One region of the Paenibacillus sp. JZ16 genome, then DNA from elsewhere that is predicted to be linked to it. Evidence: riboswitches for the same ligand, from Rfam matches in the RefSeq annotation. Region 1 holds a riboswitch; the other holds the start of a gene.
The links. A riboswitch is a leader RNA that binds a small molecule or an ion and turns the genes downstream of it on or off. The one in region 1 is predicted to bind cyclic di-AMP.
Positions count from the first base shown of each region.

Region 2: it holds a riboswitch for cyclic di-AMP, as region 1 does, so the genes downstream of both, BJP58_RS22225 (hypothetical protein) here and ehuB (ectoine/hydroxyectoine ABC transporter substrate-binding protein EhuB) in region 1, are expected to answer to the same signal.

Region 1 covers NZ_CP017659.1:3,522,564-3,527,315, forward strand. The annotation lists gene ehuD (ectoine/hydroxyectoine ABC transporter permease subunit EhuD) at 1-369, opposite strand, end outside; gene ehuC (ectoine/hydroxyectoine ABC transporter permease subunit EhuC) at 372-1,025, opposite strand; gene ehuB (ectoine/hydroxyectoine ABC transporter substrate-binding protein EhuB) at 1,027-1,860, opposite strand; cyclic di-AMP (ydaO/yuaA leader) riboswitch at 2,238-2,383, opposite strand; gene BJP58_RS33640 (exosporium glycoprotein BclB-related protein) at 3,101-3,763, shown strand; gene BJP58_RS16155 (SDR family NAD(P)-dependent oxidoreductase) at 3,821-4,564, opposite strand.
Region 2 covers NZ_CP017659.1:4,927,213-4,931,964, reverse strand. The annotation lists gene kdpA (potassium-transporting ATPase subunit KdpA) at 1-1,347, opposite strand, end outside; gene BJP58_RS34275 (potassium-transporting ATPase subunit F) at 1,378-1,452, opposite strand; gene BJP58_RS22225 (hypothetical protein) at 1,607-2,017, opposite strand; cyclic di-AMP (ydaO/yuaA leader) riboswitch at 2,152-2,320, opposite strand; gene BJP58_RS22220 (hypothetical protein) at 3,066-3,467, shown strand; gene BJP58_RS22215 (proline dehydrogenase family protein) at 3,528-4,448, opposite strand; gene pruA (L-glutamate gamma-semialdehyde dehydrogenase) at 4,650-4,752, shown strand, end outside.

The DNA.
Region 1 (4,752 bases):
TGTGGCAGCCTCCCATTGTCCCTTCGGCACTCCCTCGATTCCGGATCGGTACACCTCGGACAGATATGTGCTGTAATGCAGCCCGAGACCGATCACCCCGGCATAGAAGGCCGGAATGGAGATTCCGGTAAGAAGCGGCAGGCTGTAATACAGGAAGAAGACCTGCACCAGCAGCGGTGTATTGCGAATGAATTCGATCATTCCTTTGGTTATTAGTGACAGCACCTTAAACCGACTCCGCGCTGCAAAAGCAAGCAGCAATCCGATGATCAATGCCACCGCGAAAGCGCAGATCGTCACCCATACCGTCATTTTTAATGCACTCAAGAGCTGGGGCAGGATATCCCATACATAGTTCCAATCCCACATGACTATAACCTCCCCGCTGTCCATTTACGCTCCAGCAGTCGAACTGCCAGCGAAACGAGCGTAGCAATGACAAAATACATGAGGAGCAGCAGCACCAGAATCTCGGTCGTCCAGGAGATGTAATTATTGCGGAGCACCATCGCCTGATACGTTAAATCCGCCATCGTGATGAAATAAACCAGTGAGGTGGATTTGATGAGCTCCACAAGCTGATTCCCGAAAGGGGGAAGCATTCGCAGGGACGCTTGAGGCAATATGACATTCCACAGTCTTTGCCAAGGCCTCAGATTAAGCGCTACAGCGGCTTCCCATTGTCCTTTCGGAACGGCCAACACGGCGCTGCGAACGATTTCCGAGCCGTATGCGCCGAAGTTCAACCCGATCGCGAGGATCGCAGCCAGCATTTTCGGAAGCTCGACGCCGATGAACGGAAGGGCGAAATACAACCAGAACAGCTGCACCAGCAAGGAGGTCCCCCGAAAGACTTCCACGTACACGGCTGTCAACGTGCGAATGATCCACAGCTTCGACAGTCGGCATAACCCGGCTGCAAAGGACATCACGACCGCAAGAATGGCTGAAAAGAAAGCAACTACAATCGTGATCTCCGCCCCTTTCAACAGCGTAGGGAGAAAATCAATCCACGAATTCGGCATGCTATTCCCCGCAAAGGGCAGCGGCCGTCATCTCGCCCGGGAGCTCTTCTTCTGTGAACCCGAACTTCTGCAAAATTTCCAGCAGCTCGCCCGACTCCTTCATTTTTTGAAGCTCCGCATTATAAGCCTCCTGGAACTCGGTATCCGCTTGGCGGAAAGCCGTAGCTCCATAACCGCGAACGCTTTCGCCGTCGATGACCGGCTGCTCGAAATCAGCCACGCGTTCGATGCTGTCGTCGCTGGCCGAATCCAGCATCGCCTGCAGGGACGGCCCCGTCATGGTAATTGCATGCACCCGGTCTGCCTGAAGGGCGCTAATGGCCGAGGCTTGATCGGGGACCTGCACAATCCGGTCCGTAGGAATGCCGGACTTTTCCATATAGCCGATTTCGACCGCACCGGTCATAACGGCGACCTTAGCTTGGTCATGATTGGCAATATCCTCATAACTTCCGAGTCCCAGCGGATTCCCTTGCTTCACCGCAATGGCTTCCCCGATGCTGTACTCCGGATTAGCAAACAATACGGCAGAGCAGCGATCCGGATTAATGAACATGCCTGCGGTAATTAGATCAAACCGCTCGGCCTGCAGTCCGGCAACCAGCGATCCGAATTCCGTAAGCTCTCCCCTCATTTCCTTGATGCCAAGCCGCTCCAAAATAACCCTCGCAATCTCAACCGCTTCTCCTGTCAGCTCCCCGTTGGCCTCTTTATAGGCATAAGGCTTCTCATTCGCAAATCCCACGGTGATATACCCCTGCTCAATGGCTTGCTCCAATGTACTCCCTTTGTCGCCGCAAGCCGCAAGCGACACCCCCATAATCAATGACAACATCAGTACAACCACTCTCTTCAAAACTTCCCACAACCTTTCATTATGACTTTGGTATTCTTAAAAATGGCATGTTGAAATTATCCATGTTAACCCATATGTTAACTGGGATTTAAGCGTATTCAGATACCTTGCATGGGTCGGACCTTCAGGGAAGATGATTCATCCATCTCCTTCCACGCTTAAACCCAATGCCATCTGACCGATTTAATTGGTTTTGGTTAAACATTTGCAGGCCTTGCCCCTCCTCTTTAGCAGAATACAAAAAGACCACCAAACAGGGGATCTAGACATAGCTCCGCCAGCAGGGGGTCAAAAAATAGAGAAAAGGCCCCTAAAGAGAATTAAGGGCCTTTGTTATGAACATCCATTATGTATGCAAGACCCATCCACTGCTGACGAGGTTAGCTGACGGACTCGGGTAAGATGGTACCCTACACTCGTGATTCCAAGTGACTCGCCCCTGATGAAACTGGTTCCCCCGCTTTCCGGAAAATGTATGCCGGAAACTAAGCGTGTGTCCATGATAAAGGGAACTTCAGGAAAAGTCAAACCCCTTTAACCGCTTTTTCTGGAAATTCAGAGGCGGAAGTTCCGCTCTTCCAGGGCCTATGACAAGCATGAAAAATGCCTCATTCAAGCCTCTCCCCCAACGATGCAGTAATTTTATTCCAGTCTCATTTTTCGCTATATAGCAGGCATTTGCCATGCCTCCCTTACTCATTCATGTGGTGGATCGTTTATGCCATGAATTACATTCGGATTGTGAAAGCTTTCCCCACACATTTACGGCGTAAATACGGCGCAAATTTTTTTTTGAACCGCTGCGTACCGAGCCTATGAATATCGTAGGGAAATCCGAAATTCATCCTATAGTTTTGCTATTCGTCAATAGATGAATGCCTCCGGGGCTAGCGTACATTCTGGAAATTATAGGTGTTTATCTATCATTTATGCGCTATTAACCCATGCCGTACCGAGAGTATTTGCGTAGTATAGAACAAATCTAAAGGAGGTGCTTCATTTGGAACGTTCTTCTAGAAAGAGAAAATTGTGTGCTCTTAAAAAAATAGAGAAAAAAGTCATTCATGCGAAGAAAAAGCATTGCCCGTCTCATGGTCATGGTGATCATAAAGGCCACGGCGGTGGCATTAAAAAGCGTCGATGCCCAAGAGCTATCCGTGGACCTGTAGGTCCTCAGGGTCCTATCGGACCGGTTGGACCGGTCGGACCTATCGGGCCTGTGGGACCTGCCGGACCGACAACTGGTATTGCAGGACCTGCTGGACCTGCCGGACCTGCTGGACCTGTCGGGCCTGTCGGACCTGTCGGACCTGCGGGACCTACTGGAGCTACTGGGGCAACAGGGGCTACAGGAGCAGCCGCCGGAGGAGCCATCATCCCATTCGCATCCGGCATACCGCTTGCTCTGACCACCGTTTTAGGCGGATTAGTCGGATCCGTTGGTCTCGTAGGATTTGGTAACTCGGCCAATACGTTTACGCTGGCTGGCGGTACGATTGACCTCACTGGAGCCGCTGGAACTCTGCTTAACATGGCGTTTAACACGCCACGAGCCGGTACCATCACTGGCATCTCCGCTACCTTTAGCACTACTGTGGCGCTTTCCCTGCTGGGAACTACGGTTACAATTACAGCACAACTGTACAGTGCGCCGGCTACAAGCAACATTTTCGCACCGGTACCAGGCGCTCTTGTTACGCTGGCTCCGCCTCTTACGGGCGTTCTCGCTCTCGGTACGGTAAGCAACGGCTTCGTAGAAGGCCTGGCTATTCCGGTGCCGGCCAATACACGCCTGTTAATGGTATTCTCGGCAACCGCAGCTGGCGCAACACTTGTCACTGCAGTGGCAGGTTACGGCAGCGCTGGTGTCAGCATTATATAAGTTTCGTTTTCCACCTGCAAAAAAAAGCCCCGATTTTATATCGGGGCTTTGCTTTATTTACACGGCTGTATATCCGCCATCCACCAGCAAGCTCGTGCCTGTAATGAAGGACGCATCTTCACTGGCGAGGAACAACACGGCTTTGGCTACTTCTTCCGGCTGTCCCAAGCGGCCCATCGGATGAAGGCCGACCAGGTGCTGGGTGATCGCTTCCGTTCTTCCCTGAATAAGAGGAGTATCGATATATCCCGGACATACGGCATTGACCCGGATCCCTTTAGGAGCATAATCTGCGCTCATCGACTGGGTTAACAGCTTAACGCCTCCCTTAGCGGAAGCATAGGCGGTAACGCCCGCTTTTCCGACATGGCTATGGATTGAGCCGCAGTTTACGATCGCCCCTCCGGTTCCTTGGGATAACATTTGCTGGATTACATATTTATCGCACAGGAACACTCCTGTCAGATTAATATCAATCGTTCTTTGCCAGTTGTCCATCGACAACTGATCGGCAGGAGCATCATGAGCAATGCCTGCATTGGCGAACAATACATCGACACGGCCAAAATGCTCAACCGTCTGCTTCACCATATTTGCAACTTCCTGTTCTTGGGTTACATCCGTTTTAACGAACAGCGTTTCAAAGCCTGCCCCTCTTAATTCATCGGAAACTGCTTGTCCCCGGTCCGAATAATCCGCGATAACAACCTTGGCTCCCTCTTCCACAAAAAGCCTTACCGCTGCTTCGCCGATCCCGCTGGCGCCTCCCGTTACAATGACAACCTTGGATTCAAACTTCATTTGTCGACCACTCCTATTTTGTGAATTCATCATATCAGCCCCACATTCATGTAGAATTTGCATACTTCAGGCAGGATATTCCACAAGCCCCGTTTCTTTCATAGACCTACGTAGTATCGAATAACGGCTTATGAACGTTCACGACTTGATATTCGCTGCGTCCTAACCTTTTTATCCGCCCGTCCGTT
Region 2 (4,752 bases), 1.4 Mb from region 1:
GCCCGCATGGGCAATGCCCGCCTGCCCCGCATCCGTCATCAGCGCAAGTGCGGTCGGAGCCAGAATGATCAATGGATGCACCAGGATAACAACCGCAATTAGCTTCATCTCCCGCGCCTCTATTTTTCTCCCTAGAAATTCGGGTGTTCGGCCAACCATAAGACCAGCCAGGAATACTGCCAATATCGCATACATGAGCATGTTCATCAGCCCGACGCCTTTTCCGCCAAAAACGGAGTTCAGCATCATCAGGGATAGCGGCGTAATCCCGCCAAGCGGCGTGAGCGTATCATGCATGTTGTTGACCGACCCGGTCGTGGCCGCAGTCGTCACCGTGGTGAACAGGGAGGACTGGGCGATCCCGAACCGGACCTCCTTGCCCTCCATGCTGCCTTGGGAGGTATCCATACCCAGCCGGTTCAGCGCCGGATTGCCGTTCGTTTCAGCCGCATAGTTCAAGGACAGGAATCCGATAAACAAGGTCATCATTACCGAGAAAATAATCCAGCCCTGCTTACGGCTCTTCGCGAACAAACCAAATGTGTAAGGAAGCGCCGCCCCGAGGCTCCACATGCACAGGATCTCGATCACATTGGTCAGCGGGGACGGGTTCTCGAACGGATGCGCCGAGTTGACCCCCATAAACCCGCCCCCATTGGTGCCCAGATGCTTGATCGATTCCAGCGCAGCCACCGGTCCCACCGCTATTTGCTGCTCGCTTCCTTGAAGCGTCGTGACGCTGAGCGTAGGCTGCAAAGTCTGCGGCACCTGCAGCGCAACCAGTACCATCGCAATGATAAATGCGGCCGGGATAAACACCCGGGTGTGGGCTTTGACGAAATCTTCAAAAAAGTTGCCGACGGTTGTACCCTTGCTGGTCACCGCCCGGATAAACGCAATCGCCACGCATAGCCCGGTCGCCGCGGACGCGAACATCATCATCGTAATGACGGCCATCTGGGCCATATAGGATAATCCCGACTCCCCGCTGTAATGCTGGAGATTCGTATTCGTCATAAAGCTGATGATCGTATTGAACGACAAGGTCGATTCCATATTGTCGATACCGTTCGGGTTGAAGGGCAATACTCTCTGTATCCGCAGAATCAAATACCCCGCCGACACGAGCACGATATTCGTTATCACAAAGCTGACGGCATACCCTTTCCATGTCATTCCCTTGCGTTCTTTCAACCCAATCAGTGCGAAGATCGGTTTCTCCAACCAGGAGAACCATTTATCCGTTCCATTCCCCTCATTGCGAAACACCTGATATAGATAAGTTCCGAGCGGCTTTACCAGCAGCACCAGAACGAGTATAACGATGGCAATTTGTAAAATGCCCATGACGAATGTCTTCCTCCTTCAGCTGTTTCCCTAGAATTTTTCAGGATGAATCAGCGCGTAAATCAAATATAGAAAAATAAAGAGCGTGCATATTAAAATGATCATCACAACTAATCCACCTCCGGTTCCGAAACCACGCGTCCGCACCAGGACATAAACAGCATGAGCAGTCCGTAGGTTCCTCCCAAGATAAGCACCATATATAAATCCTGCATGAATATAACCTCCTAAAACCTCATGGTCACATCAGCCAAGACGCTTAGCTGACAATGGATGAAATCAGGAAGGATACCTGATGATGGTTCGTATGAAGCACCACATCGGCCCCCAGTCCCTTATATATCAATCGCGGATTGCTGGAATGGGTAATCACATAAATCGACTCCGTCGTCCATGTCCGGCAGATCCGTAAATAGCGGCAGCACAGGTTCAAGCTGCTCTCGAACAAATACACCTTGCTGACGGGAAACTCGGGAATGATCCAGGTTTGTTCATCCCTTGTATCGATAACAATCATGTTGGTGCAGCCTAGTTCCCGCAGCCTCTCCTGCTCAACCCGGTTGTTGGCTATGGCCGCAAACGAAATGTCCATATAGATCAACTGGCGGATAAATTCTTCCCCGGCCTTGTTCGGCGCGGATACCAGGATAAACTCCTGCGGTTTCTCCATCTTTATTTCTCCTCCTAAAAAGTTCAGAAAGAGAAGACAACAACAAAGAAGCCTGGGGAAAGAGAAGAACTCTTCCCGCAGGCTTCTTCATCAGAACACGGTGAAATACACCGTGGCCCAAGTCCACGACAATCGTTGCCTCTCTCGATACGCTTACGAGGTTAGCTGACGGATTCGGGCGTGAGAGTCGCCCTACCCATAGACCGTTATCTTGTCCATGGGATTCACCCCTGAGAGATCAAGTTCATCTCCCGACTGGTTCCCCCGTTCCTTTTCCATTCAAGGACTCAGCGAAAATTAAAAACGAGTAGCATGTTATTCTATTAGCGATTGACTAACATTCAGGCCCGGCAAAACCGCACAGCATCAGGTTCGAGCGGTGAGAGTCGCATCATCCTGCATTTCCAGCGAAGGCCCATGGTGCCCTCGCCCGAGATTCGATCCATAAAGAGCCCGGCAGCTCTCACACAGCCTTTAGGTCTTCATGGAACGGCTGCCCGTATGCCTGCTGCCGATGTCCGTCAATTCATAGTTCGTATCATACGTCCGGCCTTACAGGAAGTAAATGTGAGCAGAAACACGTGGGGCGTTATGTCGAACAGGATCTATCCGGTTTCGCTCCGTTATCTCTCGAATCCTGATCTATACTATGTATTTCTCTTGTTTTCTTGTATTTATCGCAATCTATCGAGATACCGAGATTTTGCCATGATAATAGATGACACAACCGAATGTACGCGTTTTCTTTTACGGTTTTCATCGATTTTCGGAATGTATCCGTCCAATATGGCCATTTACTTTTAGATTCCTCCGGCGTATGATTCATCCATCATTCGAAACACTCGTTTACGCTGAGCTCCCGAGCCTTAAGCGAAGCGGCCACTGTAGCAGGGCCACTAACGATAAATAGGCCTGGAGAGCGGGGGTTACTCTGCTCACCAGGCCTTTTTGCCGTGCATATAACATTCCTAAAAAGGAGCGCAGATCATGACGAAACTCATCGAGGCCGCACTGGCCCCCGTCATCAAAACCGCATCGCCTGCATTAAATGCAGAGCTCATCCGCTGCATGGAGATATTTCGTTTCGACCGGGGCTCGGCTGAACGCTTTATCCCCTGGAGCGACCGAGATTGGAACTGCGGGTTGTTCAAAATCAGCTGCAAAGGCGGCCGGGTATGCCGAATATGCCCTGCCAAGCACAAGAGAATTCGCGGATCTGATCCGCTGGGCATCCGTCTTTACGAGGCTGAGAGGTATGCCCGTGACCGAGGCCATTCGCTATGCCCAGAAGCAGCAGCAGTGGGGATCCGCACGAATGCAGCTCGCCGTATCGGCCCTCGCCGATCTGGAGGCCAATCTGCAACAGCACATCACCCGTATGCGGTTAGGCAGCCTGCCGCTGGAGCGTTCCTTCCTGATGGACTGCTCGGAGGCATATTATTCCTTCTAGGACAGCTGCTAGAAAGAGCTACCGTTCTCTCTCCATTGCAATTGGTTGTTTTCCCCCCGCTCACTTGAACATATTCTTGAGCACCATCATCAGGTTGGCCGGCTTCTCTGCCAGCCGCCGGGTGAAATACGGGTACCACATCGTTCCGTAGGGCATATAACACCTGATACGGTAGCCGTCCTGTGCCAGGGCAGCCTGATCGTTCATCCTCAGTCCGTACAGCATCTGAAATTCATAGTCCTGTTTGTCTATGCGGCTCTGCTCGGCAAACACCTTCACCCAGTCGATGATGTTGTCGTCGTGCGAAGCAATCGCGACGTAGGCTCCCTGATCAAAATGCATTTTGATCAACTTCTTATAGTTGTCAATGACCTCCCGCTTCTGCTGAAAGGCGATGGTTCCCGGCTCTTTGTACGCCCCCTTGACCAACCGCAGATTTACGCCGGCATGCATCAAATTCTTGACGTCCTCCTCCGTACGGAACAAGTAGGCTTGCATTACGGTCCCCACGTTGGTCAGCCCCTCCTTATGGAGCCGCAGCGTCATATCAATCGTCGCCTGGGTGTACGGCGAATCCTCCATATCCAGACGAACGAAATTGCGGTGCTCTTTCGCCTTTTTCACCACCATTTTGATGTTCTCGTACGCCTTCTCCAGATCCAGCGCCATGCCCATCTGCGTCGGTTTCAGCGATACGTTCGACTGCACTCCACGCCTCGCGATCCCTTCCACCAGCTTCAAATATTCCTCCCGATACCCGGCTGCTTCGTCCAGCGTCCGGATGCCCTCCCCCAGATGGTCCAGCGTGACAAGAATGCCCTTCGCGTTCAGCCTCTCGATTTCATCCAGCGCCTCATCCAAGGTATCGCCGGCAATGAATCGGCCCGCCAATTTCCGGCCGTACTTGATCGACAACCATTTCACGAGTTTATTGCTGGACACCGTCAGGATCACTTTGCGGTAAAGCTCGGTTCCGTCCATGCGCGCGCCCCCTCTGCAAGGTAAACCAAAAATGCACTCTATCTAACTCATATGCAAAAATCATGACGGCATGCAGGAAGACATACATATCTTACATAGAGGTTTTCACCAGGAGTTCCTAACCATGCCACCATGACGCATTCGCAGCTGGACCATTGGCCAGAAGCTTCGATTCATATCATGTTAAGGAGGGGCCTCCCCATGCGAGCATCTTTTCGGAACGAACCATTTATGGACTTCAACAACGAATGGAACAACAAGTTATACGACGCGGCGTTATCCGGGGTCGAAGCCGAGCTTGGCC